4 regions of the Paenibacillus sp. FSL R5-0527 genome follow, and region 1 is predicted to be linked to each of the others. Evidence: riboswitches for the same ligand, from Rfam matches in the RefSeq annotation. Region 1 holds a riboswitch; each other region holds the start of a gene.
What was found. Region 1 has a riboswitch for cyclic di-GMP ahead of NYE69_RS25750 (S-layer homology domain-containing protein). Riboswitches for the same ligand answer to the same signal wherever they lie in the genome.

Region 1 (4,597 bases):
ATTTATCCCACCTGTTCAAAAAGGAACTGGGCGATTCGCCCGTCAACTACCTGATCACCCGTCGCATCGAAGAGGCCAAACGCCTGCTGTCGGATAGCGACGCGCCAATCCATGAAATCGCTTCCCGCGTCGGGTATGGGAATGACAAGTATTTTTCCATGCTGTTCAAAAAAGTGACCGGCCAATCGCCCAGCGCCTACCGGGACGCGGAAAAGCAAAAACGGGACGGGCGTTGAGCACCGGAAAAGTAAAAGCGCGATGAGCGTTCCGAGCGTTGAGCAGCGGAAGTGTGCGGTAAAACGCAGAATCGGAGTAGTCCACTAAACCGTAGCGACGGATTTGTCCGCTAAACCATCAAGTGGGGGCGCAGGATAAGCCGAAGAAAAGTTGTTCTCTTACGTTGGGTATGGGGGATAGACGGGGATAAAGAAGAGACTAGAGCGGTATGCGAACTGCTGCGAACTGCTGCGAACTGCTGCGAACCTGCTACGAACTGCTACGAACTGCAAAAGTGCAGGCGATTTTCGTCGAAACTCCTCGAAACGGGGGGTTCAAATGCAAATGTGCAGTTCATATCCGGTCAAAAGAGACTTTTTTATCGAACGGCTGTAAATCAAATGCATTTTTGCATTTCGCTTGCTCGAAAATGGCGGTTTGCGGAAAAATCAAATGCATTTTTGCATTTGGTCCCCTCCGTTCGCACGGTGCCAGCAAAAAAGCGCGAGCCGACAAAAGTAATGTCCCCCGGCTCTCCAGAAGCGGATTGGAACCCCTGCCAGGACAGCCTTTATTGGAATAAGTGAACGCCGTACACTGGCGCGCAGGCGTTTCTTATGCATCGTAAAACTCCTGAACGAGCTCCTGAATCGCCCCGCGGACAGTAATCTTGCTTACTGCAAACTCCTGCTCAAGCTGCTGCTCGGAGGGGATTTCGTCCCCAGCGGGTAAACGCCGTGGAGAATCCGCTCCTTGATGATGTTTTTAATTTGCAAATATAACGGTCTATCTTTACAGGCAAACTCACGACCCTGTTTACCTACCTTTCCACATCCCCGGGGAGGATTGCTCCATCCCCCGGTGGATTTCCGCCTCCGCCGCCATTGGGGTGTCGCCCGGCACGGTATGCGCCAGTATCCCCGCTGCGGCCGCAAACCGGACGGTTTGCACAGGGGCGAAGCCCTCGTGGATGATCCTGCTGGCGAAGCCCTCCAGCTCGCCGTGGATGATCCCGCTGGCGAAACCGTCTCCCACCCCATTCTATTTTTCCGTCCACGACGTCGATCTTTTCTCCGGTCCCCCGTTTAAGATGGCGGAGAACGAATCTTTCTTTCACTTTACTCGCCTCTTTTGGATAAACGTTATAATGTTTAATGGCGAATCGATATGTTCATTAGAAAGTGCGTCGTGAATATTCACGACGCACTTTCTATTTTTACTTTATTGTCAGTTCGTATAAATGTTTTTTTCCTTCATAAGTAAATTGAATTTCCCCGCTATCGAATTCGAAATCCCTAAGTATCTCTTTCTGACCGGTTTTGGTGTTATAGACAAATGCTTCATTGGTGTAACTCCCATCCGGATTGCCTGGCGTAGTGTAAACGCCCACGTACAAACCTTCCGAATTATCTATTGTATAATGATAAAATCTGCCTCCAGAGGCATGAAATTCTTCGATGACCTTGTTGCTGCTTGGATCATTAACATTCATTGCCCATAATTGTTGTCTTAGAGGCTGAGCGCCACCACGAAAATCGGAAACGGTATGATATAAAATCGTATCGTTTACGGCAAATAAGTCATCAACTTCGACATCGGCTTCGCCATCTTTGAGGGGGAGGGTTAGAAGTTTCGTCGATGTGTTGATATCCAGCGTATTATCTTTTGCATTACTTAGATATATACTAAAAGGCTCGGTAGGATAGTACTCTGGATAACTTTCCGTATCAGGACGCTGCTCTAGCGTAGGCGCAGGAATCCAGACCATTCCTTTGGGTGTTTTAACGGCAAAGGTATATTTCTCCGCATTTTCGTCTTTTACTGCCACCTTATAAATCTCGCCATCGACATCGAGACTGATTGTTTTTTGAGATCCCTTACTATTATCAGTTGCAGGGCTGGTTTCATTTTTCGTTTGAGTAACTTCTGTTTTTGTTTTTTCCGTGGAAGCAGGCGCGCTTGTTATATTCCCGCAAGCCGATAGAATCGCCGAACAAATCATGATACCTATTACAAACTGGAGTGCCTTTTTGTTCAATACATTTGAGCTCCTTTAACCAAAATTTCATGCGCTTCTTTTATTGTATAACAATGCTACACTAGTTCTGTGTCATTTCTGCTATTTAATGTTTGAAATTATTTAACCATTGAAAAAAGAGGAACACCGTTTGTCTTTTTACGATAATATCCCAAAAAAAGTATGCCCTTTCTTTGTGAATATTTCCCATTTTTTAGAAGATTGGATTGTCTATACTGTGATTATTTTATCTATTACATTGTTGACAAGTGCTTTTTTTTGAAATATATTGAAATTGTTTGATAGGATATTAGTAATATTTTACTACGAGCAGGTCTTTTTAACTATAATCGAATATTCGGCACACTAATCGAAAGATTAGGTCGCAAAGCCTTGGAGTCTAACAATTCGACAAGCGAATTAATGACCGTCCGGCTGCATAACAATGAATACTATTGTTTATGCAGCCTTTTTTATTTTCACCTCGTTCTCAACGGATTTTTCCGTGAGATATATAATATACCCAAAGCAAGGAGGGTAGAAAATTAGTGCCTGAAAGGGAGGAATTCTATGAAAAAATGAGGAGGAACCAATGAAACGCGGGTTAAAAATAATATTGTCCTGGATTTGCATGTTTTCGCTTTTTGCCAGCCCCCTGTCCGTCTTCGGCGCAAGTTTGGGGGACCCCGTCTGGCCGAATCCCGGAGCCATTCAATTGAGCAAAACCGCCCAACCTACAGGGAGCCCTGGCGAATGGGAAATTACGCTCAAGGCTGAGGGAAAAAACGTCCGGACAAGCTCGGACATCGTGCTGGTCATCGATAAGTCGGGGAGCATGGACCAGCGAAGCGGATGGTTTACACCATCGAAGATGGATAACGCTAAAGATGCCGCAAAGAAATTTGTGGATAATTTGCTGTTACCAAACTCTTCCACCCAAATCGCTGTGGTCTCATTTAATAAATCCTCTACCCTTGTCTCAGGTTTTAAAGGTGCTGGCAATAAGAACGCTTTGAAAAATGCCATAGAAGGTATTGAACCGACCGGCGGAACGAATATCCAGGCGGGCTTGAAGAAAGCTAGTGACCTGTTGGCGAACAGTATCGCGCAAAACAAAATAATCGTGTTGTTAAGCGACGGTGAACCGACATTCAGCTTCAAGGGAACACATGCTGAAGGATTCAACTGGCCTAACAGCAGCAACAACTTTTCGATTACGAGTTTTGATTACGGAAAAACCCTTGGGACAGGTGCAGATTTTACTTTTAAAAACTATGATTGTAATATCTTTGGTTTTAACTGTAAAAACGACACCTACAACATTAACAATTATCAAGTCAAGGATAACGGCATCGGTACCATTTCCGAAGCAAAAATCGCCAAAGATGCAGGGCTCAAGATCTTTTCGGTAGGCTTGGAAGTTTCAAACAACAGCAACGCGATAAATGTGTTAAAAGACATTCAAAGCGAAGGCTACTTCCCTGCCAACAGCGATGAATTGAACACGATTTTCCGCGAAATGGCCGGAAAGATTTCCTATGCGGCTCAAAATGCCAAAGTCGTTGATCCGATGGGAGACATGTTCAATCTCAAGAAACAAGGCGAACAAGTCAGTCCTCAGGATTATTCCGCATCGCAAGGTACGGTAACTTGGAACGCCGCAACCGAGACATTTACTTGGGACGTCGGCAATATCGCCGAAGGTGAACCTGCTACATTAACTTACAAAGTGGTCTTGGACCAATCCAAAAACCCCGTTTCTAATGTCCTCTATCCTACGAACGGCAAAACGACAATCGAATATACGAATGTTACGGGCGAGAAAGTTTCGAAGGATTTTGAGGTGCCGAAAGTAAGCATCGGCAACGGTTCCATCCTCATGAAGGGCTATAAAGTCAATGCGAGCGGCAAGCCTGTCAATGCCGAAGGCGTTGAAGTGGAAGGGCCGGAATTCGCGGAATCGCTTTATAGCGAGTACTACAAGGATCAAAACGGGAATGAGGCTTTGCCGATCGGGGCTGCGGAATATTCCGTATCGGCCAAAAACATTGCCGGGTATCAGTTGAAGGTAGGAGAAAATCCTGTTAGCATCCGGCTTACCGCTACCAATCCGACACCGACAGTTTGGTTTGGTTATGAGGAAGCGGTTGAACGGACAGTTACCGTTCATTATTTGGAGCAGGGAACAGAAAAGGAACTCGCTCAATCAATTACGGTAAAAGGTGTCGCTGGGCAAAAAGTAACTCTAACGGCTGTCGAAATTCCGGGCTACACTCCGGAAAACAAAACTGCCGAGTACACGATCAAAGCCGAGGGCAATAACGAGTACACCTTCTACTACGTCGCTAATAAGCAGAGCGTAGA
Region 2 (4,597 bases), 3.5 Mb from region 1:
ATACGCAGCACGCCTTCACTTACTCGTACGCACTAGCTCCTTGTACTTAAGGCCTTCCGTTCTTACTCTCCCTGCGCTTAGCTTCCCGTGCTTTGGTATTTCGTGATGCCGAACAGCCAGAACCGCAGGCTTGCGGCTAAGCATACCGCTGCCGCCCCCGCCGTCGCCGCAAGGATCCACGGCCCCCATTCGCCCCGTAAAATATAGAGCGAAGGTACATAATTCACAAAGCCGACCGGGATCACGAACAAAAATAACGAGGACATCCACTTCGGATACAAGGTGAGCGGGTATCGCGCCGCCGTTTGGGCGGCATCCTCGGTGAAGTTTTGCAGTTCGCTGATGCGGGTCGTCCAGAAACCGAGCGTAGCCGTAGCAAGTCCGATAGAAAACAAAATGACCGCGCCGGTAACGATAATGAACAGCGTAAACGGCACTGCGGTCCAGCCGACTTGTCCGCTATGCATCATCGCGCCGAGCGACCAGCACAGGATGAAACCGCCCTGCAGCAGTTCGCCGGGCATCAGCCGGAAGTTCTGCGGCATTAAAGCGAGCAGCACCGGCATCGGCCGCGTCAATAGCTGGTCGAGCTCTCCGCCAACCAGGTATTTTTCCAGATGGTGCACCTCCTCGGCAAACGTGCGGTACAGCGTTCTGGACAACGTCATCACCGCAAACAAATACCCGATCTCGTAAACCGACCAGCCCTGTATTACACCGAACTTGTCCAGAACGATCGCGATCATCAGAAACTCGGAAATCTGGATCAACGCGGCCAGTACCGTACCCAGCACAAAATTGAATTTGTACTGCATCCGGCTTTTTATGCTCGTACGGATCAGCAGCCGGTACAGGTTCAGCCAAGACGTCGGCTTCGCGCCGGCGGACCGGGCCGGGCCGGCAGTGACCTTCGAGAATCGTCCGCCGCTGCCGCTAATGTCATCGTTCATTTCGTGTGTGCCGTCTATACCGCTCATAGGCTTCTGTCCGCTCATAGGCTTCTGTCCGCTCTTAAGCTTCTGCCCGCTCTTAGGCTTCCGCCCGTTCTTTGGCTTCTGCCCTTTCTCGGGCTTTTGCCCTCTATCAGGCTTTTGCCCGTTCTCAGCGCCAGGCCCCTTCCTCTCGTTCATCCGCCCTGCACCTCCACTTTCCGCCGCAGCAGCCGGGTTGCCAGCAAGCAGCAAGCAGTCATCAGGACGCACCAAAGCAGCGTTCCCCATAAGGCGGAGCCGCTTCCGTTTCCAAGATAAATCGTTGTGGGAACATAGAGCAGGTAAGGGTAAGGCGATAGCCAGGCGAGGTTTTCCAGCGGTCCGGGCAGCCATTCCAGCGGGATGAAAAATCCGGCAAGCAAATTGATCAGCGCGCTATTGGCCCAATAGAGCCAGGACGATTCCATCGTCCACAAGGCGCTTACGCCGATCAAATAATTGATGCAGATCGACAGATAGGAGGCCCCGAGCAACCCTAACACGGTGTACAACACGGCGGTCCATTGATTTGGAATTTGCAATGAAAAAATGAAGAAATACAGGAGATAAATCGGGATGGATTTGAAAATGAACTGGTAGGCGATCTGTCCCCATTCCCTGGCCATCGTATGGCTGAACAGATGGACGGGACGCATCAGATCAAGCGCGATTTGCCCGGTCCTGACGGATTGGGGGATGCCGAGCCCGTTCGTGATGAAGCTGGTGATCCAGAGACACGCCTGGGTGAAGGCGATATAATTCACCATTCCCTGCGTTCCGTACTCTCCCAGCGGGTGGTCCTTCCCCAACCCGATCCAGATGCACGCATACATAAATCCAAACATCGCGCTCGCGAGGTTGTGCACCATATGGGCTCCGCGGTACTGCAAATTGCGGGCATAGGCTTTGGAAGCCAGCGTGAAATAAAGCATCCGGTTAAACACCTCCGATAAGCTTATTTAGAGGGGGTTTACCCCCTCATAGACGGGCAGACCCGTCCACTTCAGTCAAGGCGATTTTGCAAGAAGGATACTATCATACCTTAATATTCCAAGAGTGGCAAGAGAAATTTTGCGCACCCGGCTTACCAGGAAATGGATTGCATGTTTTATGGAATCGTGATACGATGTTTTTTGTGAAAAAAGCGGCTACGATAAACGGCAAACCTGTCGAAAGGCAGCGACGCAAAGCTAAAGGGCCTTCCCGCAAGGATGGCAGCCAGCTACCGAACAGAAGGCTTTTTTGTTTTTTTATATGTATATAATTAAGCAGGCTCAACCTAGAAAACAGGTATTCGACAGTCGGCTGCTGGAGCGAACCAAACGCGGTCTTCAAAATAGCGGTAATTTATGTGCTTATTATCCGGAGCCGGGCATGTTCATACCCATTAGCGGCATCTTTGGTTCTTATTCGCTTGTGAAGGGTCCAGAACGCGGGCGTTTCCTTGCGACTGAAGACAATAGCGGCATAAATCGTCTCTATTTCTCTCAAATTGACGGATATCGCCGGAATAGCGGCATTTTTTGCCCTTATGTTTTGCGCTTTTCGCAGGAGTTTCTCATGATCGTTTGGTCAAGCGACGTTTTGGGTTTTTGCGCTATAAATTAGGTAACACCACTTAATCCAAATGAACGGGTTTGGGCATTCGCAAGCGGAATGTGCTTCCCCGCCCCACTTCCGAAGTTACGCTAATCGTCCCTCCATGGTCTGTTGCAATTTTTTTGACGACATAAAGGCCCACGCCGCTGCCCTTAATTTGACGGGAACCCGAATGGCCGGCTCGATAAAATTTATCGAACAGCCGCGCATGCATCTCCGCGGGAATTCCTATTCCGTAATCCGTAACCTCGATGATATAATAGCCTGCTTCTTCCGCGATTCGGATGAGTACTGATGGTTTGCCGGGAGAATATTTAATCGCATTGCTGATTAAATTGTCAAAGACTTGAGACATTCTAAACCGGTCCGCGTAGATAAAAACGTCTTCAACCTCGGAGTCTACCTCGATAAGATGCGATGATTTCAAATTCCACCGTTCGGTCACTTCATGAATGAGTTCAATCAGCGGTACATAAGTTTTATGATAGTTATACCCTCCCGATTCCAGCCGCTCACTGTCCAAAACATCCTCAAGCAGATGGGACAACCGGTTTCCTTCCGCAAAAATGATTTCCATGTAACGCCGCCTGTTCTCCGCGGAAATATCGTACTGCATCAACATTTCCACATAGCCCAGCAGCGTCGTCAGAGGTGTCCTTAATTCGTGGGAGACCACGCTGATCATTTCGCGTCTCTGCGGATCGGCCGCCTCTTCTTCGCCGCATTCCCGAAATACCAATAAATACCCGTAACACGCCGTTTGCGCGGTATCCAATACCGGGCTTACATAAAACGAGAACAAACGCCTAGGTCCTTGGACATATAGAAACTTCCCCTGCCTTCCGTTCACATCTCCTTTTCGAAACGCTTGTATGGTCTTGGTAAGCTTATGGTCCTCCTGCGGAACGTTCGCATCCATCGCTTTGGTAAAAGCCGTAATATCCTGCCCCGTCATCTCTTCCAAGCCGAACAAATCTTTGAGCCTGCGGTTCATAAACACGATCGTCCCCCTAGTGTCGCATTTAAGGATACCTTCCTGAAATGACTCCAAGTAGTACGTATCGATGTCCTGTTGTTCCTCAGCCATGTTTTCTCTCATTCGCCAACCGCTTGTCCGGTTTTACCGCCTGGCCGGCACCTCATGGTTTTGCTCTTCCCCCTTTCCCTCCTTCGCCATCCAAGGATCGGCATAACGGATCATGTCGCTGTCTTCGATTTTTCGGCCGATTTGCAGTTCGATCAACTCCAGATCGCTGTACGCCAACAGCGCATGTTTCATGCCGGGCTCAACGACAACAACGCTTCCCGCCTCTACGGGAAACGTTTGGCCGTCAATGCACGCTTCGCCCGCGCCGGCAATCACGATCCAGATTTCTTTGCGCCGCCCATGTTCATGATAACCGATAAAACGGCCTGCGGAAATCACGGCCCGGTTGGTCAACGATTCCGTTTCGCCCGCGTGTCTTGCGATCAACACCGTCTTCCGGCCCCACCCGGTTTCTTTAAAACGGGGGGTGATTTCGACTTGAGCCACTAGATCTTTAATGCCGGCCGACGCTTCCCGGTCGGTGACCAGAATACCGTCCGGTCCCGCGGCCACGACAATGTTGGGCACTCTCCATACGCCCACGGGGATATCCAGCTCATTGACAATCCGGGTGCCGGATGAATCCGGACAGACATAACCGCTCCCGCTGACCTGCTGCTCCATTTCTTCCGAAAGCGAATTCCATGTGCCGATATCCTTCCAGCGGCCTTGATAAGGAACGGCTACAATGCGCTTCGTTCGTTCCACCACCTCGATGTCGAAGCTTTGGCGCGGAAGCAGCTTATACATGCCGAGCAGCTCATCGTAATCCGCCGGCAGGCCCCTTTGCCTAAGCGCATCAAGCAGAAATCCAAGCCGAAACACGAACACTCCGCAGTTCCATAAGGCGCCCTCGTCAATCAACGTTTGGGCCCTAGCCGCGGAAGGCTTCTCCACAAACGCTCGCACCCGCAAGCTTCCGTCCGCTTCGGCCGGCTGC
Region 3 (4,597 bases), 5.4 Mb from region 1:
AACGCAAGCTCCAGTTTCGCCCCGCCGTTCGTTTCGACCTTATATTTGCCGGCATCTACCTTGTCGCCAAGGGCCGCCGATCCGTCACCGTTAACTTGCAAACGGTAAACCTCCACAGAGTCGGCAATAAGCTCCAAACCTTCAGGCAGTGCGTCGGTGAGCACCGCGTGCTTGATTTTTTCCAGCGACTTGTTAACTTGAACCGTCCAATCGATCCGATCTTTGCCAATCGCTTTCCCTTGCTTTTCGATCAGCTTTCCGCCCTTCGGCTTCAGATTCACGATAGCGGTCTGCACTCCGCTTTTTACTGGAATGGCAATAACGACTTCCGTACTGCCTTTAAGGACTTCTTTCTTAAATTCCGTACGAATTTCCAGCTTGCCGGCGATGTTGGAATGACTCTCCACGTAATCATTGAAGGTCATCACAACTTTCCCGTTCAAATCGACCGTAAACCGGCCAACTTTCCCTTGATCGGCAAGAAGCGGGGCATCAATATCCGTAAAAATTTCAAACTGCCGCGGCAGCTCGAAGCTGAATGTATCCCCATTCTTGTAGCCGTGTCCGTTTGGAAGCTCCCACTCATAGCTGAGGTTGACGGCCGCGCCGACGTCCAAACTGCTGTCGGGATTATACACCGCATCAATCACGGTACCGTTTAAATCGGTTAACACGACTTTGGTTAAAATACTCTCCGCACTGGCGACTGGCCTGGCGACTGGCGCCGGCCGGTCATATACGCTATCCGTCACGGATTCTTGCGCGCTGCCCGTCGATTCCTGCACGCCGGCCGCTGCGTTCGCCGTCCAAACGGATGCGCCGTACAGCGTCTGCATCAGCAACAGCAATGCCACAACGATTCCACAAACCTTTTTCCTCATAATCTCTCCCTCTGTCTCTACATCACCCTCATTATATTCGGTTCCGATCCGCCTTCCGTGCGCAATTCGGGCCATGCATCCATCGGACAACATGTCGATAGGGTAATTTTCAGTCCATCACCTCCGCTGATCTTTATTGGCGCACGATTAATTGTGCCTGTATTTTCTTCAGAACCAAATGGGCTTCCGCCATTATATATGCCAATACTATACAATTTCTCAACAACGCCAAATAAGCCTTGGACATATCGTCCAAAGCCTATGTTTATTTCGTAAAAATCAATAGTATTTAGCCGGGGAATAACGCGAGGCGTCTTTAATCATGTTGACCCCGGTCTCACTGCTCTTCCAGCCCGCATCGACAGTTGTATCAATGGTTACCCATTGTCCATTCAAATAAACTTCATTCCAAGCGTGGTAAACATCAACGTATTCCGAAGTTCCCATAACAAGCTTGGCCGGAATTCCGATACTCCGCAACATGGAAGCGAACAAGGAGGCATAGTCGTAACACATCCCTTTCCGCCCTGCCAACGTACGGTTGCTATCGGGAAGGTAGTCCGTCAATTCGCTGGCTGCCAGAGTATGATCGTACCGGATCGTCCCGACAATATATTCATAAATAGCGTGCACTTTCTTCTCGTCGGACGGAGCGGATTGGGCAAGCTTCTTCGCAAGCTGGGCTGCCTGATCCCTTTCGCTCCAATCGACATTTTGCACAGAGTTCAAAAACACTTTGCTGTCATCCGCCAGTTGAAGTGTAACGGCCGCTTCCTGAACGATTTTGTATTTGGTACCGCTGACTTGTTCCAGAACGGTAACCTTATATTCACCATTGCCCATCTGGAGCGGAAATACTTCCTGCCGCTTGTCCGGCGAAAGGACATAGGTATATTTGTCACTACCTTTTGCGATCATGAGCTTCGTTTTGGCCCCGGCTTCCGCATCATAACGAATGACGACGGCGCCACGGTCCAACTGCTCCAAACCCAACCAATCTTCGGACGGGGCAGCTTGTACATCCGGAGCCCACATCAATAACGCAAAAAGCCCTACAATAGCGAACACAATGTTGCGCATACTGCAAACTCCCTTCGGCGGCCAGGCTGCCATTGACGTTTCGTCAAGAAGGCCCTGTGGCTTTGCGTCCCTGTCTTTCGACAAGTTTGCTATTTTCGTAATAGAGTTTCACAGATACTGATACATCTTCTCCAAAAAAACAAAAAAGCATCTTCGTTCGGTAGCTGGCTGCCATTGACGTCCGTCAAGAAGGCCCTGTAGCTTTGCGTCCTTGTCTTTCGACAAGTTTGCCGTTATCGTGATCAACTTTTGTGAATCTATCATATCAAATATATGGAATACCATCAAGAGAAAATTTGGAATTTTGTCGAACTATCATTCTTCCCCCGAACTCACTCGAACTCACCCGAAAAAATAGGACCCCACCAAAAAAATAGCACCTATTCATCCGGTGATCACATTCGATAGAATAAAAATGTACTATAATGTTAGTATTTTCCTAACCGTGCATGGGATAGGAGAATCCACTATTAATTAAGGGAGGGTATTTATGAAGCAAAAAGTTTTCAGTTTGTTCCTGGCGCTAGTTATGATGGCCAGCGTCGGCCTGCTATCAACTTCGCCGGTTCGGGCCGCTGAAGGAGCGGGAACGACCACTATCACCTCTATGGATTATTTTTCAGCGTCGGACGGACCTGTCATCACAAAATCAGGGGTTGGACAAGCCAGTTACGGATTTGTGATGCCTAAATTCAATGGAGGCTCCGCCACCTGGAATGATGTGGTCCAAGACTTGGGCGTCAATGTGAAGGTGGGCGGCAGTTGGGTCGATATTGACAGTGCCGGCAGCTTTGTCTACAACCAAAACTGGGGCCACTGGAGCGACAGCGGCTTTAACGGTTATTGGTTCACGCTTTCCGCGACAACCGAAATTCAACTGTACTCCAAAGCGAATGGGGTTACGCTGGATTACACTCTTGTGTTTCAAAACATCAACAAAACCACCATTACGGCGATGACGCCTACACAAGGGCCGCAAATTACGGCGGATACTACGGGCGGCGCCGGCTTTACCTATCCGGTTTTCAACAATGATCCGGCGATCCCCTTTGCAGCTGTGGCCGATGATTTGAAAGTGTACGTTAAACCCGTCAACAGCAGCGAATGGATCGATATTGACAATAATGCGGCCAGCGGCTGGATCTATGATAAAAACTTCGGCCATTTCACCGATGGAGGCGGCGGCTACTGGTTTAACGTCACGGAGTCGATCAACGTCAAACTGGAATCGAAAACCTCTTTGGTTAACGTTGTTTATACCATCATCTTTAATGAACCCGTAAGAAACTCATATGTCATTGCTCCCTATGATGGAACGACCTTCACGGCCAATGAGAGCGGTGCGATAGGGTTGCCGCTGCCTAAGATTGACGGAAGCGCGCCAGTAGCCGATGAGCTTGGAAATTTCGTATACCAGATCAACATCGGTGGGCAATGGGTAAATTTGGGCGATTCCGGCCAGAGCGGATTTGCATACTCCGCCAACGGCTACAATAACATGTCCGCCGCCAATCAGTGGGGGTATTGGGTCGACCACATCTACGGGCTATGGTTCCAGCCCATCCAGGAAGATCTGCAGATCCGCATCGGCTATCCATTAAACGGGCAGGCGGGCGGAAATGTCGGTGATAATTTCGTCTACTACACCTTTATCGGAAACCCGAACGCTCCCCGTCCGGATGTAACCGATGGCGAGGATATTCCTGTCGGAACGCCAAGCAACCCGGCCATTGAGGGCATGGAGCTGATCTGGCAGGATGAATTTAACGGAACCGGGCTGGACACGGGCAAATGGAACTATGAACTGGGTTACTATCTCAATGACGATCCCGGTACCTGGGGTTGGGGCAATGCGGAACTGCAGCACTATACAAACAGTACGCAAAATGTATTTATCCAGGACGGAAAGTTAAACATCCGGGCCTTAAACGAGCCCAAATCCTTCCCGCAGGATCCAAGCCGGTATGCACAATACTCCTCCGGGAAAATCAATACCAAAGATCATTTTTCGCTCAAATACGGCAGAGTGGATTTTCGCGCCAAGCTGCCTACAGGAAATGGCATCTGGCCGGCCTTCTGGATGCTTCCGCAAGATAATGTCTACGGTTCGTGGGCCGCATCCGGCGAAATTGATGTGATGGAAGCGAGAGGACGGTTGCCCGGCACGTCCAGCGGCGCTATCCACTTTGGCGGACAATGGCCGGCGAATACCCATGTCTCCGGCGAATATCATTTCCCGGAAGGGCAAACCATCGCCAATGACTTTCACGTATATTCCGTAGTCTGGGAAGAAGACAACATTAAATGGTATGTGGATGGCAAGTTCTTCTTTAAAGCTAACAGGGATCAATGGTATTCCACAGCTGCGCCGAACAATCCGAACGCCCCTTTCGACCAGCCTTTCTACCTGATTATGAATCTGGCGATCGGCGGGAACTTTGACGGCGGTGTAACTCCGAATCCCGGCGATATCCCTGCAACGTTGCAAGTAGATTATGTGCGTGTTTACAAAGACAACGGCGGCGGCCAGCAGAATCCTGAAGAACCGGCGCCCCCTTCCACGATCGTCATCGGCGATGAGGTGAAGGGCCTGAAGAAAACAGGCGATGACTTATTGTTCTATGTAAACGGCGCAA
Region 4 (4,597 bases), 3.9 Mb from region 1:
ATCGGCGGATTCACCGGACCCATCGTCCTTTGACCGCAACATGCCTCTGCGGTCCGACGCTTTGCGGATGTTCTCCGGATCGGGGACATGGGCAAGCAGCCGCCGATCCGCCTTGGGCGTGGAGAGAACTTCAACCGGCTTTTGTTGTGCTTTGTTCTTTTTCCTCAAGTTCATTGCCCCTTAACCTTTAAGATGGGCCCTTTACAGGCTCCAGTAATGATAACCCGAAGCTTCGAATTCGGATTTATCGAACACGGCTTTAATATCGATAAACACCTTGCTCTTGTCCGCCCCGAACAACCGGTCGTAATCCTCACGAGCCATGTTTAGAAATTCCCTGTGAGGCACGGCCAGCACCACCACGTTCAAATCCCGCAAATCGGACAGCTGCGCCAACTCCAATCCGTGCTCTTCGTACACGAGCCGCGGCTCCACCAGCGGATCGCAGACAAGCGGCTGGATATCATATTCCTTCAGCTCTGCGATAATATCCGTGACCTTCGTGTTGCGAAAATCGGGGCAATCCTCCTTGTAGGCCAGGCCGAGGATACCGACTTTCACATCCGACAAATCTTTCCGCAGGCGCATCAGCAGCTTTACGATGCTGCGGGCGACATATTTGCCCATCCCGTCGTTGATGCGCCGCCCCGCGGAAATGATTTTCGAATGGTACCCCGCATCTTCCGCTTTATAAGTTAAATAGTAAGGATCGATGCCGATGCAATGGCCGCCGACCAGCCCCGGGGTGAATTTGAGAAAATTCCATTTGGTTCCCGCCGCGGCCAGCACCGCTTTCGTGTCGATTCCCATCCGGTGAAACAGCATGGAGAGTTCGTTCATAAAAGCGATATTGATGTCGCGTTGGGCGTTTTCGATCACCTTGGCCGCCTCGGCCACGCGGATACTTTCGGCCCGGTAAACCCCCGCCTCGATCACCAGCTCGTAAACCTGGGCCACAAGACCAAGCGTCTGCTCGTCCATGCCGGAAACGATTTTCACGATGTTCTCGAGCCGGTGAACCTGATCGCCCGGATTGATTCGTTCGGGGGAATAGCCGACTTTAAAGTCGACCCCGCATGTAAGCCCCGACTCCGCCTCCAGGATCGGAACGCACACTTCCTCGGTGACGCCGGGATAAACCGTCGACTCGTAGACAACGACCGAACCGGGGCGCAAATGTTTCCCGACCCTCGCACTGGCGTTCTTGACATAAGTAAGGTCGGGCACTTTATCGTTTTGAACCGGCGTAGGCACGGCCAGGATGTAAAAGGAAGCCTCCCCCAGCCTCGCCTCATCCGAGGTAAAGTCAATCGAGCTCGCCTTGATCGCCGCGTCCCCGACATCGCCGGTCGGATCTTTCCCCGCAAGGTAATCGGCGATTTTCCGGGGACTCACGTCAAACCCGATGACGTCAGCCTTGCGGGCAAACGCGACCGCCAGCGGCAAACCTACGTACCCCAGTCCAACGACAGCCAGCTTAGCCGTCCGCTTAGCAATATGTGTGTATAACTGATCAAAATCCATAAATTCAACTCCGTTCATTTCCCGATGAGTATCCATAGTTGCTGAGCAAGCGTTCGTTCCTTATTTCATCCCGTACAGTTCGTCCAGAAGCACAAAGGAATAACCCCGCCGCTTCAATTGGTCGATTACCTCCGGCAAGGCTTCCAGCGTATGGAGACCGTCAAGCATATGCAGCAAAATAACGCTGCCGTTGGTCGTCTGCTTCAGCACCCCGTTTAAAATGTACTGCGCGTCATGGTCGGAATTCCAATCCAGGGTGGTCACATCGTACAAAGCGAGCGTCTTATACCCCGTGGCCGCGATCACCTTGGCCGTCTCCTTGTTGATCTCCCCGGTTGGAGGCCTGAACAGCATCGCCGGCTGCTGCTGAATCGCTTCGGTGATGATGCGGTGCGCCTTGACCACTTCTTCCTGCAGCTCGTCGGGCGGGATTTGCGTAATCACGGGATGGCTGTAGGTATGATTCGCCACAAGGTGACCCTCTTCGACGATAGCTCTGGCCAGGTTCGGGTTGTTCTCTACGCCGTTGGCCCGCAGAAAAAAGGTCGCTTTGACGTCATGATCCTCCAGGATCTTTAATAGGCGAGTAACCGTCAAATCGCTGCCCCAATCGTCAAAGGTCAGGGCGACGACCTTCTTGCCGTGCGGGTTCCATTTGGCGATGTCGCTGGCGTTATAAATCAGATTATAGTCCGCCTGCTCGTAATCGGGATTGATCCGGGCGGCATCGTATCCCGGGATTTGCTCCAGCGGCTTCCGCTCGCCGCCGTCACGCACCAGCTTTGCGAGCGGCACCAATTTATAGCCTACTTCTTTCGCCGCAGCCGCAATATAGGAAATGGAGGAAACCACCTCGGGATTCACGTCTGTATTTAGCGCAATAATGCCGCCGCGGCTAATGTACTTCCGTATGTAATCGCCGATTTCCTTGGCGCTTTGCATGTCGCTGTCCTTCGGATTGATGTTGTAGGAAACGACGGCCTTTAGTCCGGTTTGCGCCGCCACCAGGCGAACGTCTTCGCTCATACGGGCCCCCCGGGTCCGGACGAACTGCGGCTGCATGCCTGTCGCGTCGGCAATCAAACCGTTGGTACGGTTGATTTCTTTATAAATTTCCTCATAGCTTAAGGTCGTCAAGTCGGCGCGCGTCAACGTATTGTTCTCCACCTCGTGGCCGCGGCTGGCCAGTTCCTTGACCAAATCCGGCTCTTCGGCCGCCCGCATGCCCGGGACAAAAAACGTCGCCTTGATATGATGCTTGTCCAGTTCATCCAATAAGCGCTCGATCGTCTCGCGGTCGCCCAAACCGTCGAACGTTAGGGAAAGCTCCTTTTTGGCCGTATAGACAAAAGACAATGTTTTGCTCGGTTCCCCCGTATATCGGGCAATCGGCTGCTGCTGCAATGAGGCGGTCTGCGCCCCGGACATGGGGGAGGCCCCATTCCCATTGTCCGCCTGCGGACTGGCCCCGCTGCAGCCGGCCACCCAAAACGCTAGCAGAGCTGTGACTAATCCGATCCGAATCGACCGGGCGCCGTTTCCTACCATCGAAATCATTAGTTCACCTTCTTTTGTGAAAGTTAATTTTTTCCAATCAAAATCTTCAAAATAAAAAGACCGCCATACTTACATGGCGGCCGGACAATCATAGCGCAGCTTGCACCGCAATTCTCACCGCGGCTTGCGCACGCTTTAGACTCCAAACTTTGCGTCCTATCCTTTCGAATAGTTTGCCTTTGACTTCGCTTTATTTAATTATTCAAATTTATTATAATCGACTCCGGCTGGAAATCAATCCATAGTTTATGAAAAAAAGCGGATTCACAAAAAAATATTCAGGAATGGGGACCCGTTTCTTTCCATGCCAAACAGCCTAGAAATGGAGCTTAAAGAAGCGCGCCGATAAGTCTGCGGTGCTCTTTTGTATTGCTCCGAGATAATCCAGCAGAAAAATAAAGGCAAAAAATGTTGCTATTCCGGCGATATCCGTTCATTTGGGAGAAATAGAGGTAATTTATGTCGTTATTTTGAAGGGTAGGCGGTTTGTCGTTCCAGTGGGCGGCGGTAGAACCAAAACAAGGGCGCCTGCTCCTGACGGAGAAGGACACCCTTGTTGGTCGATCCGGTTTTCATTAAATTATTCGGTGCCAAGGAAGATATAACGCGCCAGTACGAGCACGGCCAGCACCCACATCAGCCAATGGATTTTGACTTTGTTTTTGGTGAACAGGTTGTTGAATCCGCCCAGAATGACGTAAGAGACCAAACCGGCGGCGATCCCGTTGGCGATGCTTCCGGTAAAAGGCATCAATACGATCGTCAAGAACGCCGGGAATGCATGCAGGAAGTCATCCCATTCGATCGATTTGACCTGGCCGATCATCAGCACGCCGACGATAATCAGCGCCGGAGCCGTTGCCGCGCTCGGCACAACACCGGCCAGCGGCGCGATGAACAGCGCCAGGAGGAACAAGATCCCCGTCGTTACCGAAGTGAGCCCGGTGCGTCCGCCTTCGGCCACACCAGCGGTGCTCTCTACATAGGAAGTGATCGTGCTGGTGCCAAGAAACGCGCCCGCGCTGACGCCAACCGCATCCACCAGCATCGCCTTGCCGATTTTTTTCTCGCCTTCTTCTTTGTTTTTCATCAAGCCGGCGCGGGTAGCCGTGCCGACCAAAGTGCCGAACGTATCAAACAATTCAACGAACGTGAAAACAAAAACAATTTCAAACAGACCCAGATGCAAAGCCGCACCCAGATCGAGCTTGCCCACCGCAAGATTGTCAAAAGCGGGCAGCCAGCTGGCGCCGGAAAGCCCGGAAACGTTAGTAACGCCCATCGGAATACCGATAATGGTGGTGGCGATAATCCCGATCAACAGCGCTCCTTTAACCCGCAGCGACATCAAAATGGCAATCAGGATCAAGCCGATCAACGTTAATTGAACATCGGGGCTATGGACGAAATCGCCCAGCGTGAAGTTGATGCTGCTGCCGGGAACCGTGGCGGACGTGTCCGTTACCCCCGACAGATTAGCGCCGATCAGGTTGCTCATCTTCAAACCGAGGCTGGC

Region 2: linked by a shared signal. The riboswitch ahead of NYE69_RS10085 (hypothetical protein) and the one ahead of NYE69_RS25750 (S-layer homology domain-containing protein) in region 1 are both predicted to bind cyclic di-GMP.
Region 3: linked by a shared signal. The riboswitch ahead of NYE69_RS02050 (transglutaminase-like domain-containing protein) and the one ahead of NYE69_RS25750 (S-layer homology domain-containing protein) in region 1 are both predicted to bind cyclic di-GMP.
Region 4: linked by a shared signal. The riboswitch ahead of NYE69_RS08305 (polysaccharide deacetylase family protein) and the one ahead of NYE69_RS25750 (S-layer homology domain-containing protein) in region 1 are both predicted to bind cyclic di-GMP.

The regions. Positions count from the first base shown of each region.
Region 1 is NZ_JBBOYI010000001.1:5,800,246-5,804,842, forward strand. Features, by position in the region: gene NYE69_RS25730 (AraC family transcriptional regulator) at 1-236, shown strand, start outside; partial or broken gene NYE69_RS25735 (GntR family transcriptional regulator) at 841-992, opposite strand; gene NYE69_RS25740 (hypothetical protein) at 1,033-1,251, opposite strand; gene NYE69_RS25745 (hypothetical protein) at 1,433-2,254, opposite strand; cyclic di-GMP riboswitch class I at 2,584-2,676, shown strand; gene NYE69_RS25750 (S-layer homology domain-containing protein) at 2,826-4,597, shown strand, end outside.
Region 2 is NZ_JBBOYI010000001.1:2,297,496-2,302,092, reverse strand. Features, by position in the region: gene NYE69_RS10095 (ABC transporter permease) at 78-815, opposite strand; gene NYE69_RS10090 (ABC transporter permease) at 1,127-1,903, opposite strand; cyclic di-GMP riboswitch class I at 2,121-2,201, shown strand; gene NYE69_RS10085 (hypothetical protein) at 2,214-2,579, shown strand; gene NYE69_RS10080 (ATP-binding protein) at 2,590-3,657, opposite strand; gene NYE69_RS10075 (sugar phosphate nucleotidyltransferase) at 3,691-4,597, opposite strand, start outside.
Region 3 is NZ_JBBOYI010000001.1:448,565-453,161, forward strand. Features, by position in the region: gene NYE69_RS02045 (collagen binding domain-containing protein) at 1-881, opposite strand, end outside; gene NYE69_RS02050 (transglutaminase-like domain-containing protein) at 1,161-1,961, opposite strand; cyclic di-GMP riboswitch class I at 1,975-2,062, opposite strand; cyclic di-GMP riboswitch class I at 2,118-2,203, opposite strand; gene NYE69_RS02055 (glycoside hydrolase family 16 protein) at 2,452-4,597, shown strand, end outside.
Region 4 is NZ_JBBOYI010000001.1:1,873,326-1,877,922, reverse strand. Features, by position in the region: gene NYE69_RS08315 (glycosyltransferase family 2 protein) at 1-174, opposite strand, end outside; gene NYE69_RS08310 (nucleotide sugar dehydrogenase) at 202-1,524, opposite strand; gene NYE69_RS08305 (polysaccharide deacetylase family protein) at 1,585-3,081, opposite strand; cyclic di-GMP riboswitch class I at 3,154-3,269, opposite strand; gene NYE69_RS08300 (NCS2 family permease) at 3,662-4,597, opposite strand, start outside.